DNA from 4 places in the Methylococcus sp. EFPC2 genome. Region 4 is predicted to be linked to each of the others. Evidence: riboswitches for the same ligand, from Rfam matches in the RefSeq annotation. Region 4 holds a riboswitch; each other region holds the start of a gene.
What was found. A riboswitch is a leader RNA that binds a small molecule or an ion and turns the genes downstream of it on or off. The one in region 4 is predicted to bind cyclic di-GMP.
Positions count from the first base shown of each region.

Region 1: it holds a riboswitch for cyclic di-GMP, as region 4 does, so the genes downstream of both, JWZ97_RS12475 (DUF1566 domain-containing protein) here and JWZ97_RS05050 (LEPR-XLL domain-containing protein) in region 4, are expected to answer to the same signal.
Region 2: it holds a riboswitch for cyclic di-GMP, as region 4 does, so the genes downstream of both, JWZ97_RS03255 (OmpA family protein) here and JWZ97_RS05050 (LEPR-XLL domain-containing protein) in region 4, are expected to answer to the same signal.
Region 3: it holds a riboswitch for cyclic di-GMP, as region 4 does, so the genes downstream of both, JWZ97_RS19125 (hypothetical protein) here and JWZ97_RS05050 (LEPR-XLL domain-containing protein) in region 4, are expected to answer to the same signal.

Region 1 covers NZ_CP070491.1:2,922,678-2,928,290, reverse strand. The annotation lists gene JWZ97_RS12485 (sodium-translocating pyrophosphatase) at 1-721, shown strand, start outside; gene JWZ97_RS12480 (HDOD domain-containing protein) at 766-2,118, shown strand; cyclic di-GMP riboswitch class I at 2,258-2,337, shown strand; gene JWZ97_RS12475 (DUF1566 domain-containing protein) at 2,431-3,261, shown strand; gene ftsH (ATP-dependent zinc metalloprotease FtsH) at 3,294-5,213, opposite strand; RNA gene rnpB (RNase P RNA component class A) at 5,326-5,613, opposite strand, start outside.
Region 2 covers NZ_CP070491.1:731,554-737,166, forward strand. The annotation lists gene JWZ97_RS03245 (hypothetical protein) at 1-1,107, shown strand, start outside; gene JWZ97_RS03250 (DUF4344 domain-containing metallopeptidase) at 1,201-2,262, opposite strand; cyclic di-GMP riboswitch class I at 2,517-2,687, shown strand; gene JWZ97_RS03255 (OmpA family protein) at 2,821-5,613, shown strand, end outside.
Region 3 covers NZ_CP070491.1:4,415,294-4,420,906, reverse strand. The annotation lists gene JWZ97_RS19125 (hypothetical protein) at 441-1,253, opposite strand; cyclic di-GMP riboswitch class I at 1,357-1,432, opposite strand; gene phoU (phosphate signaling complex protein PhoU) at 1,638-2,342, opposite strand; gene JWZ97_RS19115 (hypothetical protein) at 2,853-3,626, opposite strand; gene JWZ97_RS19110 (DUF350 domain-containing protein) at 3,661-4,086, opposite strand; gene JWZ97_RS19105 (DUF2491 family protein) at 4,118-5,599, opposite strand.
Region 4 covers NZ_CP070491.1:1,163,698-1,169,310, forward strand. The annotation lists gene JWZ97_RS05030 (biotin/lipoyl-binding protein) at 1-256, shown strand, start outside; gene JWZ97_RS05035 (FUSC family protein) at 305-2,563, shown strand; gene JWZ97_RS05040 (hypothetical protein) at 2,635-2,793, shown strand; gene JWZ97_RS05045 (SapC family protein) at 2,802-3,578, opposite strand; cyclic di-GMP riboswitch class I at 3,885-4,070, shown strand; gene JWZ97_RS05050 (LEPR-XLL domain-containing protein) at 4,199-5,613, shown strand, end outside.

The sequences.
Region 1 (5,613 bases), 1.8 Mb from region 4:
CGCCGAGATGGCCGATCTGCCCGATGCGATCCGCGATATCACCGATCCGCTCGACGCCGTCGGCAACACCACCAAGGCCGTCACCAAGGGCTATGCCATCGGTTCCGCCGGATTGGCCGCGCTGGTGCTGTTCGCCGACTACACCCACAACCTGGGCGGCGGCATCGCCTTCGATCTGTCCAACCACAAGATCATCATCGGCCTGTTCATCGGCGGACTGGTGCCTTATCTGTTCGGCGCCCTGGCCATGGAAGCCGTAGGCCGGGCGGCCGGCGGCATCGTCAACGAGGTGCGCCGTCAGTTCCGGGAGATACCCGGCATCATGAATTACACCGCCAAGCCGGATTATTCCAAGGCCGTGGACATGCTGACCAAGGCCGCTATCCACGAGATGATCCTGCCGTCCCTGCTGCCCATCGCGATTCCCTTGATCGTCGGCTTGGTGCTGGGCAAGGAGGCCTTGGGCGGCGTGTTGATCGGCTCCATCATCACCGGCCTGTTCGTGGCGATTTCCATGACCACCGGTGGCGGCGCCTGGGACAACGCCAAGAAATACATAGAAGATGGCCATTTCGGCGGCAAAGGCTCCGAGGCGCACAAGGCCGCGGTGACGGGCGATACCGTGGGCGATCCCTATAAGGATACCGCCGGCCCCGCCATCAACCCGATGATCAAGATCATCAATATCGTGGCCCTGCTCATCGTGCCCCTGTTGTCATGATGTGTGCCCGGTCATCACGGAATTGAGGCAGGCGGCTTAGTCCTATGAGTTTGTTTTCGCGTATTTTCGGCTCCAAAAAGAGCGAGGACCTGGAAGCGCCTTCGGGCGATGCGGCCGCGATCGAACCCGTCGCACAGGCGGTGCCTTCCACGCTGAAGCCCGTGCCGGTGACGCTGGAAATGCTCGGCCAGCTGTTCCCCATCCGGAATCTGGGAGAGGAGGAAGTGGCCGCTTTTGCCACGGATCGCTTTTCAGAAGTCTTCGGGCCGGGGAGCGTGCTGTTCCGTCGCGATGTCGCCTCGGAAAGCCTGTTTTATCTGTTGGAAGGTACGGTGCTGATGGAACTCGGCGACGGCAAGCGCTACGAGGTCCAAGCCCGCACGGCGAAGGCGAGGTTCCCGCTGTGCAGCGCCCGGCGCTACAGCGCCACCGCGACCGCCTTGACCGACGTGCAGGTGTTGCGGGTATCGCCAAAGCTCATGAGCCGACATGGCGGGATCTCGTCGTCTCAGCCGGCCGTCGTCGAGCTGCTGGACGAATCCATCCCGGATGAAGTCAGGTCCATTCGGTTGTTCCAGGCCTTTTACGAGCATTACCACGGCGACGAACTGCAGTTGCCGACCTTGCCCGACGTTGCGCTCAAGTTGCGCAAGGCGGTCGAGAGCCATATGGATATCGCAGAGCTGGTGCGCATCATACAGATCGATCCGGCTATCTCGGCGAAACTGGTGCGTGTGGCCAACAGTCCGCTCTATCTGCCGACGAGACCCATCACCACCTGTCAGGACGCCGTGGTGCGCCTGGGTGTGAGGGCGACCCGAAGCCTGGTCATCGGCTACACGCTGAAACAGATTTTTCGCTGCAAGGACCCCTTCATCAACCAGTTGCTGCGGGATGAATGGAAGCAGAGCATCTACCTGTCCGGCCTGTGTTACGTGCTCGCGGCGGAAAACGGACGTTTCGACCAGGAAGAGGCCTTGCTTGCCGGTCTGTTATGCGACATCGGCACCGTTCCCTTGCTTTACTTCGCCGAAAACTTCCCGCGCGACTACTGGACGCCGGAAGACATCACCACCATTCTGCCCTGGCTGAGAGGGCCCCTCGGGTCGTATGTGCTGGAGCGCTGGGACTTTCCCACGGAGCTGGTCGAGATTCCGCTATTGGCGGAGGAGTGGTTTCACGACAGCGGTCCCGAATTGACCCTGAGCGACATCGTCATCCTGTCCAAACTGCACGCCTGCATAGGAACGGCGCGGATGAATGCGGTGCCGGCCATCAATTCCATTCCCGCCTGCGGCAAGCTCAAGGACGGCGCCCTCTCCCCCGAACACTCCCTCAACGTCCTGCATCAGGCCCGCGACAAGATCAACCAGGTGTTGAAACTCTTCGACATCTGAGCCTTACGCACGCGACCGGCCGGTTGTTTCACACGCCGAGCCGGCGAGCCGTTTAGGAGCCGAAAACGGGTATCTCATACCCGGTATCCCCTTCCTGTTGCATGCATGCTGGACGCTCGCGTACCATCTTGGTGCGGTACATGCCGCGCGCCACACCGGCTGCGAAGCCGGGCCGGAAAGCTCAGGGTCTTAGGATGACAAGACAGCCGGGTTGCCTCTGCCGAACGTAGGGAACGTCCGCCACTCATGGCGGGCAAGGTTCGAAACTTCCTCCAACCCATCTGTCAGGCCTTACCGGTCAGGAGTATGCCTGTGAGTATCTTTACCCCGCCCAAGGCGTTCGGATTACCACTGATCGCCGCGGTCAGCCTGTTGTCCCTTTCTTCCGCCCAGGCCGCGCTGATCGACGTCAGCAACGGCCAGATCTACGACGACGACCTCAATGTTTATTGGGTCAAGGACGCCAACTTTTTCAAGACGCTGGCCGACCGGCATCCGGGCGGTGCCGAGGCTCTCGTCCGTGGGGTCATCAGTGGCGTACGTGGGGTCGTCCACGATACCCCCAATGCCTACGATAACGCCGGGCCGGGCAATTACCGGCTCTCGGCTACCGATTTCGATACCACGACCGGCGCCATGAACTGGTGGGGGGCGCAAGCCTTCGTGACCTACGTCAACAGCCATGTCCGTTTTGGCGATGGCGCGACCGGCTGGCGCTTGCCGACTACCTACGAACTCTCAACCGGCGCTCCGGGCAGCGAGTTGCGGCATTTGTTTTTCAATGAACTCGGGGGACGTTCGGACCGACCCATCACCAGCACGCATGCGAGGGCGGCCAATTACGATTTGTTCCAGAACGTACGGAGCGACTTCTACTGGCTGGGAGACACCGAGTATCCGGCCAATGCGAAATATGTGGAGGTCTTTTCTACCGCGACCGGACGCCGCGGGCTCGGCTTTGACAAGACCAGCAAGGCTTACGTTTGGTCGGTGCGTACCGCGCCGGTCGCCGTGGTGCCGCTTCCGGGGGCATGGGTGTTGTTCGCCAGTGCATCGGCGGGGCTGGGATGGTTAGCCGGGAGCAGAAAAAAGCCTAGCGGAACGCGGCGCGTGTTGGGCATGGGCGCAGCCTCAGGGCGATAGCGGTCGCCCTGAGGCCGAGGGAAGTCGGGCGCCTATACGCGGGAGCCCGCATGGATGATGGCCTTGATCTCTTCGCCGCTCATGACTTCCTTGTCCTGCAGCGCCGCGGCCAGCTTGTCCAGCACGGCGCGCTGCTCGCTCAAAATCTGCGATGCCCGATCCTGGGCTTCTTCCACCAGCGCGCGGACTTCGGCGTCGATCAGGCGTGCGGTTTCGTCGCTGAAATTGCGCTCCTCGGCGCCCTCGACATCCAAATAGACCAAGCGATTGCGCTTGCCGTAGGCCAAGGGGCCCAGCTTCTTGCTCATACCCAGTTGGCAGACCATGGCACGGGCGATCTCCGAGGCGCGCTCCAGGTCGTTCTGCGCGCCGCTGGACACGTGGCCGAACACCAGTTCCTCCGCGGTACGGCCGCCCAGCAGGATGGCGAGCTGGTCTTTCAGCTCCGGTTCGGTGGAGAGGAACTTCTCCTCGACCGGCAGTTGCAGCGTATAGCCCAAAGCCATGCCGCCGCGCGGGATGATGGAGACCTTGTGTACCGGTTCGCCGGTGGGCACGGTTTCCGCCACCAGGGCGTGGCCGGCTTCGTGGTAGGCTACCCGGCGCTTTTCCGGCTCGTTCAGCGTGCGGTTTTTCTTTTCCGGGCCGGTGAGCACGCGGTCGATCGCCGCCTCGAAGTCTTCCAGGGCCACGCTGTTGCGGTCGCGCCGGACCGCGATGATGGCCGCTTCGTTGGCGATGTTGGCCAGGTCCGCACCGACGAAGCCGGGTGTGCGCTGGGCCACCACCCGCAGATCCACGTCCTTGCTCAGCGTCATGGCCTTGGTGTGCAGTTTCAAGATTTCGATACGGTCTTCCAGGCCGGGTTTGTCCACCACGATCTGGCGGTCGAAGCGGCCCGAGCGGAGCAAGGCCTTGTCGAGGATCTCCGGACGATTGGTCGCTGCCAGCACCACCACGCCGACGGAGGGATCGAAGCCGTCCATATCGGTGAGCAACTGGTTCAGGGTTTGCTCGCGCTCGTCGTGGCCGCCCATGACGACAGGTCCGCCGCGCGAGCGGCCTATGGCGTCCAGTTCGTCGATGAAGATGATGCAGGGCGCTTTCTGCCGGGCCTGCTCGAACAGGTCGCGCACGCGCGAGGCGCCGACGCCGACGAACATCTCGATGAACTCCGACCCGCTGATGTTGAAGAAGGGCACGCCCGCCTCGCCCGCGACCGCCCGCGCCAGCAGGGTCTTGCCGGTGCCGGGTGGGCCGACCAGCAGCACGCCTTTGGGCATGCGGCCTCCCAGCCTTTGGATGCGGCTGGGATCGCGCAGGAATTCTATGGTTTCGCCCAGTTCCTGTTTGGCATCGTCGGCGCCGGCGACGTCCTTGAAGCTGACCTTGGACAGTGAGTCGGCCTGGATGCGCACCCGGTTTTTGCCGATGTTGAGAAAGCCGCCGGGACCGCCTCCGCCCATGAAGCGCCGCGCCAACCAGCCCCAGATGAGGAATAGCAGCGCCAGGGGGAGCAGCCAGTTGAGCACGAAATTGCCCAGCCAACTGCTGCCGTAACGGACGGTATATTTCACACCCTGTTTCTCCAGGGCCTGGGCCAGGTCCTGGTTCCACAAGGGCACGGTGAAGAAACGCTTCGCTTCCTCGCCGGGCTTTTCCGGCTTGAGTTCGCCCGAGATGCCTTGTTCGGTCACCACGGCCTTGTCGACTTTTTGTTCGGCGACGCGCTTGAGAAATTCGCTGTAAGGAATTTCGTCCTGCCGGAACTGACTGATAGTCTGCCAAAACCAGATCAGGGCGAATGCCAGGAGGATATAGCCGAGGAGCGGGTGTTTCCCACCGCCGTCGCCGGTACGGCCGGGCTCCCGAGCTTTCTGGAAACCCGTCAGCTTGCGCCACAGGTCGCCGGCGCTTTTGCGGATGCTGTCGAACAGTGCTTGGGAACTCATCGTGACCTCCTGAGAAACAGGGTCGGGGTTGGCTTCAGCACGGACTGCCGAGTGATACGAAAAGTTTCCACAAGGATGTGGAGTGCGTTCGAATGGGAAAATCGAACGAGGAAAAAGGAGTCGGCCGATAAGCCGGGTTCTGTCGTGGACAGTCATTCATCTGGGGCGCGTGTCGCCACGCGTCTCAAGCGACCTACCCGGGAGCCGTGCGGGCCGCACGTTTCGGTTGCCCGAATGCCCCCCTATTTGGTCTTGCTCCGGGCGGGGTTTTCCCTGCCACTTCCGTTGCCGGAAGCGCGGTGCGCTCTTACCGCACCATTTCACCCTTACCGCGTCCCGCGAGGAGACGAGGCGGTATATTTTCTGTGGCACTTTCCGTAGGCTCGCGCCTCCCAGGCGT
Region 2 (5,613 bases), 430 kb from region 4:
AGGCTCACGCATACCGGCGATGTGCTGGAGGTCGCCACGGGACAGAATACCTTTGCCAACCTTCTGGACATGGTGGTTCTGATCGACCTGGTCCGCATGACCGTGGAAGATATTTGGGTGCCGAAGGAATACGGTGCTTCCGCTTTGCCTCTGCTGCAGGTCAGTCGGGCGGCGGAGGCCGAAATTTGGAAAATCGCTTCGGGCGCCCTGCGGCCCGAGCAATTGGCCGAACTGCGTGATGCCATCGCGACTTGGCATAGGGAGCATCCCGATATCAAGGCGTTGCGTACGGTGCGCCCGCTGGGATTTGCGGCCGAAGTGGCCAAAGCCAATCGGCCCAAGGAAGGGATGTTTGTCAGCGTTTTCAACCTGCTCAACGTCGATCCCCTGGCCGGCCTCGATCCGGCCACCCGTGAACTGGCCGAGACGAGACTTTTGGGTGAGCGAGCGCTGTTCCTGGCTCAACGCATGCCCAGGCTGATCCGCTGGGAAACCGAGGTGCTGACGCTCAGCACCGCGAAACTGCCGGAAATCCAGCAATGGCTCGGCACTACCAGCCAGCTTGCGGTAGCCGGAGATCGAATCAGCCGTGTCGCGGAGCGATTGCCTTCCGTGATCGGGAAGGAGCGGGAAGAAATCCTCCGGGTTCTCCAGTCCGAGGTTCTGGGCCTGACCGTCCTGTCTACCGAAGCCCGGCAGGCCATGGCCACCGGCACGCAAATGGCCGATGCCGCCAGCGGTACCCTCAAAAATTTCCAGGATGTGCTGGAAAAGTTCGCCTCGGGCCCCCGGGAGCCGGGTTCGGAGCCGTTCCGGATACGCGAGTATACCGAGGCGGCCGCCGAAATCGGGGCCACGGCGCAGCAACTGGGCAGGCTGCTGGATTCCCTGACCCAAAGCCTGGAATCCGACCGGATCGCGCAACTGGACGCCTTGGCCCGGAAAACCCAAGAAAATGCCAGGGCACTGGTGGATTACGTCTTCTGGAAGGCGGTTTTGTTGGTCTTGCTCAGCTGCGGAGCGATACTGGCAACGGCTTTGCTTTACCGTACTGTGGCGGCGCGGTTCAGAGCGAATGGAGCTCCTGATAATCAGGCAGGCGGATGACACAGCCCACTCTTGGGGCTCGGCAGGAGGAAGCTCGACGGGGTGCGCAATGGGAAGGCGGTTTTCCGTGGCCGCGGCACGGACAAGCCCGGGCTAATTAGGGCCGGCAGGCGCCTGGCGGCCGGCGAGTTCCCGCTCGATGAGATCCTTCGCGAGCCAGGCAGGTTTTTTTTCCTTGAGCATCGTCAGGAAGGGCGTTTGCATGTGGGGAATCAGGAAAGGCAGCCATTTTCCCACCAGGCCCGGCTCGGAAAGCCAGCGGCGCAGGTTGCGCGAACGCTGCACCGACAGCGGATGATGCACGTCGCCGCTTAGCTGCTGGCGGACTTCGGGTTCGGGCGGCAGGGTGGCGAAGAAATCGGCCTGGGTTTCCACGGTCGCACGCTTGTTGAAGAGCAGGAGCAGCACCGTGGCAAATTCGTCGACGAGTTCTTCATTGTCGTTGAAGGGGTATTTCCACTGCGTGAAGAGCACATGGCTGATTTCGTGCATCAGTATGAACAGCACGAGGTCGTTCAGCTTCGATTTATCCGCCAACGCATCGGAGACTTGTTTGACGTACTCCAGGCATAAATAAACCTGGTCGCGGCTGCCATAGGCGTTGGCGCGGTTGCAGCGCACCAGGTTGATGTTTAGGTCATCAAACACGAAGGCCTTGCGCAGGTTTTCGGTCAGGCGCGCGAAGGCCTCGGTAAGCCTGGCGCCGGCTTGCGCGCCCTTTTCATCCCCCGATTCCTCGCGCCGAGGGATAGCCGGGGTATCCAGGGAGGCCTTGGCGTCGAGGGTAAACGAGCGTGGTGCCTCGCCCTGACGGTTGTCTACCACGAGGTAGTAATCACCGCTGCGCGGCGCGACGATGGAAAAGTCCGTCTTGTCGCTGACCTGGGCCTGAAACAAGGCTGTTCGGGTGGTCTGTACGCGCGCATATTCGCGGTATTCTTCAGCGCTCAGGAGCATGACGCCCACGCGGCCGTTGATTTCGAGAACGACGTGGAGGGTGGCGTCGCGATTGAGGTTGCTGAACCGGACGCCGGTCCATTTGCCCGCATCGACCTGGCTGGAAAATCGCACCGACTTTTCGGCCGCCAGGGCAGGGGCGGCCGCCAGACAGACGAGCAGAAGGAGACGGACAAACACGCTGACGACGGATTTCATGGCGGCATGCCTAGTCGGATGGAGGGCAAATGAGCTTCGCGCATTGTAACGAAATATCAGGACGCGCCGGCAGTCGCACACCTGCGTCAGTGCCCCCTAAGCCTCGGAATACGTGTAGCGCCTTTGGTTCCTTATCGTTCGTGGGATGGTGCGATAAATGCCTATGAAAATGCCCATTGACTTTGTTTTTGAGTAAGCATATTTATGTGCCCCGCACGAGTTTCTCGATGCTGATTCGTATTTGGAGAACGTTACAGTGAGTCTGCCAAACCTGTCGCGAGGCAGGGACGGAAAGCTACGGATCTTTGAACTTCGTTGCTCTGCCGGCAGGAGCGTCGGACCACTGAAAGGCGATGACGTCCTTTCGGGTTGACGGTTCAGCAGCCAAGAGTTTCAACGACTTCAAAGATAGCCGGGTTGCCATCTTCAGTTCATCGGAGATGCGTAAACCCGGCTTTTTGCGTTTTAGGAGACGGGTTTAGGGGAGGTCAGAAGAACAAATTCAATCTGCGCATTCCGGCGGGGCGGCCGGACGTGGTTTCATTCGGGAGATGTGTCATGGCCTATCCATTCGAGCAAATTCGTCGCGATTTATCCAACGCCAAGGCAGCTGATCGCAGCGCGAGTTGGTGGGGACGCATACGCAAGGCCATGTCCCTGCCGGGCGGTGCAAGGCACGACACTGCCAGTTCCGGACGCGTGATGTTCGAAGCGCTGGAGCCGCGCATGCTCTTGTCCGCGGATCTGGCGCCGGACCTCGCCAGTGGAGGCGCGCAGGATGTGACGCTGCGCTTCGATCAACTCGCGAACGTGTACCAGTTGGTCGACGCCCAGAGCCAAGTCCTGTCTTCGGTCGCGGCCACGGCGGCGGACGACGGTCTGACCATAGCCGGCAGCGCCTCTCCCGACACCTTGCGCCTCGATCTGCAAAGCCTGCAATCGCTCAATATCTCCCTGCTCGATGATGGCCCGGGCGCAGACACGCTGATCGCTTCGGCATGGGCCGACGAGAGCTTCAACTTGTCCGGCACCATCCTCGCCGTCGGCGACAAATCCTTCGACCTGTTCGGCTTCGAGAACCTTTCTCTGCTGGGCGGGGCAGGGGACAACGCGTTCGCCGTCGATGGCTGGAATGGTGCGGTGGACGTCGACGGCGGTGCCGGCAACGACACCCTGGAAGGACCGGCGGCCGACTCCACCTGGCAGATTTCGGGCGAAGGCTCGGGAACCGTCGGCAACGTGGCCTTCGCCGGTATCGAAAATCTCGCAGGCGCAGCCGACAATCAGGATACCTTCGTCTTCCAGGCGGCGGGTGAGCTGAGCGGATACGTCGATGGCGGCGAAGGCGGTTACGACCTGATTGAACTGAGCGACGGCATTTTTGCCAACGTGAGCTTCGTCGCGACAGGCGTGGATTCCGGCACCATCGCTCGGGACTCGGACTCGCTGAGCTATACCGGCTTCGAGCCCATCATAGACGCGACTGGCGGCGCCAAGACGCTGTTTCTGCCCGCATTGCCGGCGGGCTCGTCCGACCGCATCACGCTGCTCGATCAGGGCGCGACCGATGACGGCCGCTTCGCGGTCAGTGTCGATACGGCCGAGGACATTATCTTCACCGCCGCGGCGAGCATTACCTCGCTGACGATCCAATCGCTCGACGGCGACGACACGATCGTCGTGCAGGCGCTCGATACCGACTTCACGGCGCCGGTGACGATAGCGGCCGGAGCTGGGGACGACGATATCACGCTCGCCGAACTGAGCCCGGGCGTGGTCTATACGGTGAACGCCGGCGCCGGCGACACCGATTCGTTGCGCTTCGCCGGCTCGGGTTCGCTGGTCCTCACCGACACTGCGCTCGACACGATCGTGCTCGACAGCGTCGAGCGCGCCTACCTCGGCGGCGGTTCGCTCAATGCCGCCGGATTCAGCGGCCAGGTGTTTTTCAGCGCCAATTCGCCGCAATGGGTCGAACAAGGCCCCCGGCCCTATGCCACGGGCCTTGCGACGCCATTGCTGTGGGACCCGGTGGCCGGCGCGATCCAGGCAATCGTGGTCGACCCGGCGGACCGCTTCACGACCTACATCGGCACGACCAACGGCGGGGTTTGGCGCAACAGCGGCGGCACCGAGGTGCTGTTCGATCTGAACAGCGCGACCCTCGACCTCGCCGACAAGAACACGCTGAATGCCTTCGCCAATTTCCTCGAGCAGCACCCGACGCTGACCGTCGAGATCGGCGGCCATACCGATTCCAGCGGCCTGGCGGCCGACAACGAGACCTTGTCGCTGACGCGTGCGACCAACGTGCGCAACTATCTCGTCGACATTCGGCACATCGACCCCAGCCGCCTGAACGTCGTCGCCTACGGCGAGACGCGCCCGATCGCGAAAAACGACGGCAGCGGCCACTCCGCCGAGAATCGCCGAGTCGAGCTGCAGATTCAGAACTGGGAGCCGCTGACCGACGAGATGCAGTCGCTGTCTATCGGGTCGCTGGCGATCAGTCCGCTCGACCACGAGACGCTCTATGCCGGCCTCGCCCGCACGAGCAGCTTCAAAAAACTCGGCGGTCCGCTTGACGGCCTGCTGTTTAGCGCCGACCGGGGCGATCACTGGCAGCCGCTCGCCGCCAACGAACTCCAGGGGCTCGTCGTCACCAAGGTGCTGCCGACGACGATGACCACGGCCAGCGGGGCGCAGGTGGTGTTCGTCTCGACCTTCGACGTCGACCGCGACGGCGACGGCGTGCTCGACGACCGCGGCGGCGTGTTCCGGCTCGAGGTGGCAGCCGACGGCACGCTCGAGGCCTTCCAGAAGATCTCCGGGGCCGGCGGCATGGCGGGGCTTCAGGGCGGCCCCTACACCGACCTCGCGATGGATACGAGCGGCGCGCTGGTGCGCGTCTATGCCGCCAACATCAACCAGGGCTTGTTCCGTTTCACCGAGGGTGACGCGTCCTGGGTAGCGATCAACAACAATTTCCAGATGGGCGATACCGACGCCAACGGGCAGGATGACCTGCTGCAGGGTTCGACGCGCATCAAGTTCGCGATCGATGCGGCGAGCGGCACGCTCTATACCGGCGTGATCGGCCCGGTCAACGCCAACGGCATCTTCGACATCACCGGCAAGCGGCGCGGCCTGGTCAGCCTGTTCAAGACCACCGACCACGGCGACAACTGGTCGGCGATCGCGGTGCCGACGTCGACCGACGGCGCCGCACCGGGGGTCGTGACCGGATTGCACCCGGGACGCCAGGGCGACACGCACTTCTCGATGGTCGTCGATCCGACCAACCCCAACATCCTCTACGTCGCCGGTGACCGCCAGCCGACCACGACCAAC
Region 3 (5,613 bases), 1.2 Mb from region 4:
GGATGCGGGGATGCTCGGGCGACGAAGCAAGGTCGAAGGTCAGCGCACAGATCAAGGCTTAACCCCCACCCTGGCCCTCCCCCTTCCTGGGCATAGGCATCTACACATCTTCTCAACGCATTGATTTTCACCCCTCTCCTTTTGGGAGAGGGGCAGGGGTGAGGGCCTGAGCGCTCAACGCTTACGAAAAAGTCTATGAAAATTAGGCGCTTTGCCCTCACCCTAAATCCCTCTCCCAAAGGGAGAGGGACTTGTGTAGATACCTATGCCTTCCTCGGGGAGGGGAGCGTAGACCATGCGCAATTCGCACAGAGCCCGTTTCAACCTTTACCGTAGACATAGCCAATAAAAAGCCCGGCCTATGACGATAGGCCGGGCTCCGACAGCGCCTCTATCCCGGCAAACAGGGAGAGAAGCGCTCAGTCACGCCATTGAAGCGCTTAGACGGGGAGTACGCGGCGCCGGCGGTTGGCACCCACCAGAGTGGTCAGCGCGGCGCCGAACAACCAGGCGGCAGCGGGTACCGGCACGGCGGCGGTAGGCGCTACGGTATATTTCAGCTCGCTCGCGGTCAGTTGGAACTGGCCCGGAAGCACGTCGAAGCGGTCCTGCACAAAGAAGTCGCCGGTGTCCTGATCCACGCCCAGGGTCGAGGACAGACCGTGGAATACGGCATTCAGGACCTGATTGAAGAGGCCTTCGTTATTCTGCGTTGTCGGTACCTTGGTGTTGAAGGTGTTGCCCCAAGTATTGCCGTAATAGGCTGCGGCGGCGGGGGTGTACGCCTCTGCGTCAGCAGGATTGGCGTTGTACATCAATGCTCTGGAAGCGATTTCCTGGCCAGGCGTAGAAACTACGGCTACGTTGTTTGCCGGTACCGGAGCCGGATTGGACGTCTTGAACGAGGACAGATAGCCGTAGGTCTGATCCAGACTGTTCAGCTTGCCGTTGTCCAGATCGGTAGCGGCCACGTTGTATACGATGCTGCCGGCATTGGCGGCATTGAAAAAGCTGCTCCATGCCGGGCTCAGGGCTACGCTCCAGGAAGCGTTGGAATTGAATCCGCCGACGCTGGTGTTGGTGAGGAATCCGGACAGATCGATGTTCAAATCCTGCGAGTAGGAAACCTGTGCGGTCTGGTCCAATACGCTCAGGAACAGCTCACCAGAGCTGGTGGAGCCGGTGTTGATCAAAGCGTTGGCGTTGCCAGCGGCTACCAGGGCCAAGCCGGCCACTAAAACTTTAACTTTCATACTATCTCCAAATCAGTGTTTCTTAAGGTTGAGTCCATCGCCCCATCGGCTCGATGGCCGAACATGGGCGCCTAGAAGTGCGTTTGCCGGATGCCCGCTATCGATTGGCAACCCGGCTGTCTGACTGGAGACCCGTAGCTTTCCGGCCCCGCCTCGCGACGGGTGTGGCTTTACTGTGTCAGCCTTCCCTGAGCCTCTTTCTGTCCCTCATTGGATTACGGCACGCTTCCCGGCGTACGGCTGCCGCGCCCAGTTCTCTTTCCTCATACGCAGAGCCACTTTAACGGCGCTAGTTTTCAGCGCAGTGAAGGTTTGTTTACAGAAATACGAAAGTTTGATGACAACGACCACCCCTTACGGGTCGGATATGCACATGCGGTAGCATCACTCCGGCGCGGCCAACTCGGCGAGCCGCGCGTCTTCGCCTGCCCGGCGAAACACGACGTAGTCGACGATCTTCTGCGCGTGATCGCCGATGCGTTCCAGGGCCTTCAGCACCAGCACGATCTCGATGGCGTTGCTGATGTTGCGGGCGTCCTCCATGACGTAGGTAATCAGCTTGCGCAGCGCGGACTGGAATTCACCGTCCATTTCCCGGCTTTCCCTTTCATGCCGGCGCGCCAGTTCCTCGTCTTCCACGTCGAATACCTGCAGGGACTGCCGCAGCAAGCCGACCGCCATCTTTCCCATGACGCGGATTTCACGCAGCATGCCGGGATGCGGATCCGTGCCGGTCTCCCGACAGGCATGTACGAGGAATTGCGCGACCTTGGCCACTTCGTCGCCGACCCGTTCCAGGTCGTTGACCACCTTGGCGGCGGCGATGACGCGGCGCAGGTCGCTGGCCACCGGACAACGGCGGGCGAGCAGGGAAAAAACGCGGGTGTCGGCATCGGCCGCCATGAGATTGGCCTGATGATCGGTTGCCATGATCCGCCGGGCCAGTTCGGCGTCCTCGGCCTTGAGTGCGTCCAGGATCGCGCATAATTGCTTCACCACCAGGGCTCCCAATTCCATGACCCGGCTGTGCAGGTCGTAGAGCTCTTCGTCGTAGCGGCGGATGATGTGTATGTCGGATAGCTCTTGCATGGCAATCTCTGCATCGGCCATAGGGCCGCATAAGATAAGGTCAAGGCGAGAATTGCGGGCGGCGCGGACCGCTTGGCCCGGGATCAGCGGCACAGGACCGCGCACCCGTCGCCCAACGGTTTATTGTGAAAAGAGAATGTTGTGATTTGATGACTATGGGCCGAAACGGACTCCGGCCGAGCCATCGCGGGAGGCGGCAGCGTCTCGCCGGGGGACGCCGCCAGCCGTATGGTGCGGCACCCTAGCGGAGTGCCGGCGTGGACTGCGATGTGACCCAGTCGCCGGCATCGGCCAACGATTGGGCGACGGGCCGTGTTATGGCGCCCACATCGAGATCGGAAAAACTGGCAGCTACGGCCAGAAACAGCAAAAACCCCAGATTATTCCTCACCTTGTACCTCCCGGCTTCGGCTCGTCATGCACACTCGCTGTGACGGGTGCACGATCGCTCACCCGTGTGACAAGCGCGTGACATTCCGGTGAGGATCGCGTGACGGCCGCCGGGAAGCCCTATTTCTGCAGCGTCTTGAGGCGGGCGAGCCGATCGGAGACCGATTGCGCGGGCGGCAGGGCGCCGCTGACGGCATTCAGCGCGGCGGCGATGTTGGCATCGTCCTGCTCGGGGCGGGTCGGTGCCAGCAGCCTCGCCTTGGCGCCGGCCGCTTCCGCCTTGGCCAGATCATGGGAGGCGGATTCCTTCATCGCTTTCAAGGCCACGTTCAGGCTATTGGTGGTGCTGCTCAGTCCGGCGGCGCGGCGGGCGGCTTCCGCCTGGCGCTCGGCGAGATCGCGTTGCTGTTCGGCGCGCTTCATGTCGCGCTCGGCCTGTTCGAGCTGGCCCCTCGCCTCTTTCAGCTTGGCGCCGGCATCGGCATAGGTTTTTTCCAGCAAAGCCAGGAAATCCTGGGCATCCACGGCCTCGGCGGCTTCGCGCTCGACCTCCGGCGTCATCTGCTCCAGCAGATCGAGCAGCGTGGCCAGACTCTTTTCGATCTGCGCCTTGCGCGCCGGGTCGGCTTCGGCGGTGAGCTGGTTCTGCAGCAACTCGGCGGCCGCGATGCGCTGGTCGAGCAGGGTCTTGATCGCATCGGCCTCCTTCTTTTCGCGGTCGTAGCCCGCGCGCGCCTCGGCGACTTCCAGGCCCAGTTCGTCGAGGTGCTGCTCCATGGTGCGTAGCTCGGCCTCGGTCGCGCCTTTCGGATCCCAGCGCACCAGCGCTTCGATGCCGGCCTGTACAGCGTGGTCGGCCTTCACGCCGATGAGATTGCGGACGAAATTGAACATGCGTTTCTCCTTACATTATGACGAAAGCGGGGATTCAGCCGGCCATGGCGCCGGCGTTGAGCAGGGCGATGGCGAGTTGCACGCCGACCAGCACCGACGCGGCGGCGACATTGTCTTCTTCTATGGCCACGCGGAAATTACGGAACACGGCGGCGAATGCGATGAACGCGGTCAACTGGATTAGGACCGCCACCGTGCCCCACAAGACGATGTCCAGCCATATGTTGCTGGTCGCCAGCGTAGCTGCCAGCGGTATGGCGACGGCGATCAGCGAGCCGCCCAGCACCAGGCCGGCGGCCTTGTTGCCGCGGGCGATCAGCTCGCGCTCGCGGAACGGGGTGAGTGCGGCGTAACAGCCGACGCCCAGAATCAGCAGCGCGGCGGTGGTGAATAAATGCAGGAAGAGGATGGGCAGGCCGCTGCCGAGCGTCTGCCAGAGGGTGGAAAAAGTTTCGGTCACGGCGGGAACTCCATACTAGAGAACGATGGTTTTAGCTCAGTTGCAGGGCACTGATACTGACGTCGATGCCGACATGGATCGCCACCCAGGCGGCACCGTCCTGCTCGATGGCGGACGCCAGCAGATATTCGGTTTTCGGCGCGGGAGCGGTCGCGCCGGTTTCGCGGGCATACAGCATGGCCTGTTGGCGGCGGTTCCGGCTGCCCTCGGCGGTCTCCACGATTTCGTCGATTTCGCGCGGCGCGGACCGTTGCCCGCCGCCCGGCGTCCAGACGCGTTGATAGATTTTGCCGTCCTTGGTCTGGAATTCCGGCCAGCCTATCATGCCTTCGGTGCGATCCAGCCAGAATCCCCACTCGTCCTGGTCGGCGGGGGTGATTTCGTCCAGCAGGGAAAAATACCGGCACTCGTCCGGATTCCCTTGTTCGTCCAGATGCACCTGGAAAAAACTCGTCGCGGAGAGGTAAAGGCGATGCCAGCTCAGCCCGTCACTGAGCGCGACCCCCAAACTGCTTACCGATATCAGGCCGCTGGCGGTAGCGGCTTCCGGTGACCGAACCGAGGTGCAGGACTCGGCGAGGATGAATAGCGAAGGATCCACCGGCACGGTCATGCCGACACGGAACCATTTGGGACGGTAAGGCGTACGTTGCGAGTGACCGAGCATGGTTTTCTTGCCCTTGGCAATGTCGCCGGACAGATAGCGCCAGCCGAGGTAAACGACCAGCACGCAGACGGCGATCAACAGTAAAGCGGGAAAGGACGACGACTCCTCGGGTTGGTCGACATCCGGCGGCAGATAGCCCGGATTGCGGGGCTGCCCCTCCAGGGCGGCGAGGTGGCTATCGAGGTCGTGTAGCTTTTGGCCCAGTTCCGGGTTGTTCCGGGCCTGCTCGTCGGCTTCGGTGCGCCAGGCGCGGTAACCCGGATCGTCATAGTGGTGATGGAAAAATTCCGCGTGGCCGGGGCGCGACAGGGTATCCAGCAGCCCCCACAACAACACCGCGCTCCAAGGGCCGAAGCGTTCGCCCGCCGATCGTGCGTAAGCCGGCGGCATGCTCCAGCCGCGCAGACGGTAGTCGCCGGCCGTATCGCCGTAAGACGGCGTACGCGCGCCCCAGCCACCGTAACGGCCGGAACCGGAGCTCCAGCTCGACGGCCGTCGCGGAGCACTGTCGGTGCTTTGCTGCGGGTCGGCGCGATAGCTGTCCAGCGCCCGCCTGGACGAGCTGCGGGCCATCGCCCGGTCGGTTTCGCTCCCGCCGAACCAGGACGAGGAGGAAGAAGACGAGCCCGGTCGGCTATAACCGCCACTGCTCGAGGGCGTGCGCGACCCCCAAGAAGAAGAGCCGGTGGAAGGTGTGCGGCTCGATGAAAAAGATGACGAAGACGGCCGCGAGTAACCGCCGCTGGAGCCAGCCTTGGCGCTAAGCCCGGTGGGAAAGCTTATCCCGACGGCCAGCACGAATGCGGCTAGGAATTTGATGGCGGGAGACAAGGTTCGATAGTCCATGGTCGTCGAATAAA
Region 4 (5,613 bases):
CTATCCGGGCAAGCGTTTCCGCGGCGAAGTGCAGGGCATCAGTTGGGCCAACTATCCAGACAACATCAAGGAGCAGGGTTCGCTGCCGACCGTGGAAAGGACGCTGAACTGGGTGGTGCTGGCCTCCCGCTTCCCGGTGCGCATCAAGCTGCTGGAGCGCGACCCGCAGTATCCCTTCCGCATGGGCATGACAGCGTTCACCACCGTCCTGGGGTTTGCGGGCGAACCCGCTGCCGACCCCAGGCAACGGCCGTGAATGTCTGAGCCAGCCACCCGAGTCACCATCCCAGGCGCGGATTGAGCCATGCGGGATTTGTGGAACAAGTTTTGGCTGGGCCTGCCGCCTGCGGAATTCCTGCGCGCCGAGCTGCGCTGGACGCCCGCGCGCCGAATCCTGACGGTCCGCCTGTTCGTCATCCTGATGGTCATCAGCCTGGTCAGCGTCACCCTGCGCCCGCCGGCCACGGTGGCTTTGAGTTTCGCCTTCGTGATGATGCTCGGCGCGGCCATGACCGACTACACGATGACCCTGCTCACCGCGCTGCAATTGGTAAAACTGGTGCTCCTCGCCATCGGGCTCAGCGTCGTCAGCCTCGGTTTATGGGGCGACCAGCCCTGGTTCCTGGTGCCCTGGTCGTTCACGCTGATCACGCTGCTGCTCTTCTACGCGCGGGTCAACGGTACTCCGGCCATCGCCGCCGTGCTTTATGTCGCCGTGGTGCTGTTCAAGCCGGAGCAGCCGGTGCAGAACGTCTACGGCGCCTTGTGGCTGTTCCCGACCCTGGTGCTGTTGACCTACGGCACCGCCGTGCTGGCCCACCTGGTGCTGTGGCGCCAGGATCCCTTGGCCGTGCTGCACGCGCATATCGCCCAGCGCTTCGAGGCCATCATCCGCATGCTGGAAAGCCTGGTGGAACGGGGCGCGGATTCGGAGACAAGAGCGGACAGCGGCGAGCGGCCTTATCCCGGCGCCGTGTCCCGCCATTTCCACCTGCTCACTAACGCCGAACTGGCCCATCCGGAACTGAGGCTCAAGCATTTGGAATGGGTGGACCTTATCGCGGAGGTGGACACCTGGTTCAACAACACCGCGGCCTTGACGCGCCTCATGGCCCGGACGGATGCCCGGCGCCGTTTCAGCGGCAGCGAATTTGCGAGGCTGCAGACCAACCTGGCCGAATGCCGGGCCTTGCGCGCGGATTTTCTGGCTGCCCGCCAGCCGCCGGCCCTATCGGATCTAAGACCGGCCGAAGACGGCCGGTCCCCCATCGATACGGACCCGCCGGTCGCCCATTTTCTGCACCGGCTGGACGACGCCGCGCTGAGGATCCGGAAAACCCTGGCCGGCGTATACGGCCCCGTGTCGCCGCTTGAGATTTCCAGTCCGACGACCGAGCCGGCCGGCGCAACGGCGTTTTGGCGCACCTATGTGCGGAAGGACTATTGGCTCGACAACATCGATTCGCTGCATTACGGCATGAAGTACGCGATGGCCGTCGTGATCAGCCTGTTTCTGGTCCAGGCCCTGCATTGGCCGGAAATCGCCACCGCCATTCTGACCTGCGTGATCGTCGCTCAACCGAGCCTGGGTGCCAGTTACCGCATCTCGCTATTGCGCATCCTGGGCGCCACATTGGGCGGCCTGCTGGCCTACGTGTTCATCATCGTGCTGCAACCGGCGCTGGAAACGGTCGCCGGCTTCATGCTGGCCATCGCCCCGGTGTGCTGGCTCGCCGCCTGGGTGGGATCGGGCAGCCCCCGCATCGCCTATGTGGGCACGCAAATCGGTTTCTCGTTCGCCAACGCGGTGCTGCCCGGCTACGGGCCGGCGATCAACCTGGACATCGCCTGGGACCGTGTGTTCGGCATCCTCATCGGCATCATCATCATCGGCGTCATCGATTATGCTCTCTGGCCGCAACGCTCCGAGCAATTGGCGATGAACCGCCTCGCCATTAGCCTGCGCATGCTGAGCCGTTTCGTCATGCTCGACGCAGCGGGGGTCGGCAACACCCGCTCGGACCCCGACCTGATGCGCGCCATAGACGGCGAACTGCAAAAAGCCGCGGGTTTGCGGGAGCACGCCGCCTTAGAACCGGGCACCGGCCGGCCGGACGCCGCCGCGCGCATCCTCGCGCTGGATTTGATCATAGGCGCCGTGCACGGCGTCGCGCGAGTGACGCAGGCGCGCCACCATTATTATCGGGAACGGAATTTCCGGTCCCGGACGGAAGTGCTTCTGGAACAGCAACGGGGGCTCGACAACGCCTGCTGCGAGCGGCTGCTCTCCCTGGCGCAGCACGTGTGCGAGCACCCCGCCGCGCCACCACCCGACGGCAGGCCATTGCTGAGCGCACTCGAAAATTCGGCTCGCCAACTCACGGCCGACCCGGCCGTCGACTGGGAAACCCGAAAATCCATCCTCGCTTGCATCGACCTCAACAAAATACTTCTGGACTATATCGATGAGCTGGAAGCGCTTATAAGCGGCCTCCATCCTCGGCCCGATCCGGGCGGTGATGCGTCGCCATCCGGACATGGCGTGGAGACCTTCTCAGCATAAGCCGGCGCTCACTGTGCAATGCTCACCCGATATCCATACTGAGGTGCCCCAACGGCAGGTTTGCCGCCAAGATGAGACATCCCGCGGGTCGCGGCGGAGGAGGGCTTGCGGGTGGGACCCGCACCGTGGTCGACGTGCTCGCCACCCCGCGCAATCTGCATCGCGCCAAGTTGGATTTCGCGCAGACGCGTTACGACTACATCAACAACGGCTTAACGCATCGTTCATGACGCAGCGCTTACGCGCCCGATGCGCCGTTGCCTTTTTTCTTGACCGACAGCGCTTCGCCGGTGGCCGTGCCGGCGAGGCGTTCCTTCAGGCTTTCGAAATGCTGCAAGGATAGAAGATGCAGGAACACCCACTCCAATTCGTCGGCTTGCGCCAGATCGGCTAGGGTGTCGCCCGAGAGTGCCTTCAGCCTGTCCTTGTTCACGCCCAGGAAACCGGTGAGGGATACGATCTGCCCTGAATCCAGAGTGATCTGGGCCTGCATCGGTTCGAGCAAGTTCAGTTCTTTGAGTTTCTTGCAAAACGTCTGGGTGCGCTGGAATTCGGCCTGATACCCCTGAAGGAAGCGAAGCACATCCTGCACATAGTTCGTCGGCTTGCCGTTGTCGTCGAACAACTGCTGTCCTCGGCCTTCCTGATTGCAGCCCGCATAGGCCTCGTCGATGCACAGGGAAAACGTGGTGCCGTCGCTGCTGCTCGAGAAGACGAAGGGATAGCGGCGCACGAAGGCCGGGATGTATTTGCCATCCCAGCCGCCTTGCTCGGTCAGGAATAGGTTCTCGCCGGCCCGCAGCCCGAGGATCACGGCAGGCATCACGTGTTCTCCATTGCCGGCAAAAACGATGGGATATTCGGCCGCGGTGCGAGGAAACTCGACCGTCATCAGCGGCACCGAGTTCACCTTGCGGCAGAAAGCGAAACCGCCCGCTGTGTCTACGGACCACTGCCCGTGTCTTGTCTGGGTGACCGGAACGGCGGTTTCGTATATCAGCAATTGCGTAGCCATAAGCGATTGTTCCTCGAGGATGAGAGCTTGAACGGGGCGGAGGGAGCCGAGCGCGTGGAAACCTAGCACGAAAAGCTGCGGCCAGCCAGGCAAGGCGGGCGGAATTCGGGGTTTCCGTGGGCGCAAATCGGGCAGGAAAACTTCGGCTCAAGGGACAAAACCGAGTGATAAGAATTCTTGCAAACGGGGGTTGCTTATGGTGCCATTACACAGCGCCGGAGTAGGAAGTTTTTCTTTCGCCATGCCAGGGGACGGGGACATCGGATGCAGGCAGGTTCGCGTGTGCGGTTTTGTCCTTGGCTATTTCGGAGCGTTCGCCAAACCTGTCGTGAGGCAGGGACGGAAAGCCACGGGTCTTACCACGCAATGGGACGAAGAAGAACGCGCTGTGGCCGAACTGGAACGAGGCGTTTGATAGTCGCCACTCGATCCGCTTCGGAGTCGTGCCGATCTTGTATCCTCCGTGCGGATTAAGAAAGCCGGGTTGCCACCTCTATATGTGGAGGGAAGCAGCCAGGCTTTTTTTGTGCCCGCCGACTTCCGTTTTCGAAAGCCAAGAACACGTCGAGTTCCGCTGACGACATGAGCGGCCCCGAGTGCTCTTACAGGAGTATCCAGCCATGGCCTACCCATTCGAGCAGATCAAGAAAGACCTCGCCCATCGCAAGAGTCAGAAGCCGGTTTTGCGCTGGTGGGATAAAGCCAAGTCTGTTTTGGGAGGGGGTGGCCCCAAGATAGTGCGTCCAACGGGCGCAGCCGAGCCGAGGTCTTTCCTGTTCGAAACGCTGGAGCCGCGCGTGTTGTTGTCGGCGGACTTGTCTTACGGCGCCGGTCAGGGAGCGGCGAGCGAATTGACGTTGACCCTGGATGCGGCCGGCACCAATTTCCAACTGGTCGATGCCGCCAACAATGTCATTTCCAGTGACCTGGTGGCAGACGCGGCCAGCGGCGGAGTTACGATCACGGGCACGGGAGGTAACGATACCCTGACGCTGGATATCGCCAGCCTGGGAACCGCCTTGGACGCCCTCAGTCTGCCGTCCCTCGGCATCAACCTGTCAGGCGGCGGCAACGACAGCCTGGTCGCCAAGGCGCCACCATCGCAGACGGGCGCCGATTTAACGCTCTCGGCCGCTTCCCTCACCGTAGGTGGCGATGCCTTCGGGATCGGCGGATTCGAGAGTGCCAAGCTGGAAGGTGACAGCGGCGACAACGCCTTCACGATCAATGGCTGGGCCGGGGGGCTGGACATTGCGGGCGGCGCAGGCACGGATACACTCACGCTCAACGGCTACAGCTCGGTAGATTACAGTCCCACCAGCCCGGACAGCGGCAGCGTGCTGCTCAACGGTACCCAGACGCTCACCTACTCCAGCCTCGATATCGATCCCCTGGTCATACTCCAGGACGAGTTCGGCGGTGTGAGCGAGTTTTTCGCCCAGGTGGAGGGCTGGGCGGCAGACGCCGCCGCGGGCATCAGCGCCATAGCCGATCAAACGATCAGCGAGATCAGGAACTTGCTGGACACGTTCAACGGCTTTTGGGTCGGGGATGCCAATACCCAGGTATTCGTCGCCAGTCTTGGAAATGATGATCTCGTGCTGGACAGGAAGGATGCCAGCCAGCTTGAGATCAGGAAGGCGGACGATTCCCGCTCATGGGCCGTGGTCGATAGCGCCCAGGTTTACAAGGTTTACCTGGGCCTGGGTAACGATACCCTGACGGTGCGCGATCTGGATGTGGGTGCCGACGTATACGCCTACGGCGGCTACGAGAGCGATGCGTGGTTTCTGGATGGGTCGGACGAAATCAAGTTTGCCGGCAACATCGACCTGGAAGGGCACAATCTGACCGCGGCTGCCGAAACCATTACGGTGAACGGCGACGCCGTGGTCTCGACCCGCAACGTCAATGCCGGCGGTCATACCGCAGGCGATTCGGGCAAGATCGACTTTTCCGCCCAAGCTATATCCGTCGGGGCCAATGCCCAATTACTCGCCGAGGTCGATGTCGGCAGCACTTATCTGGCCGGCGA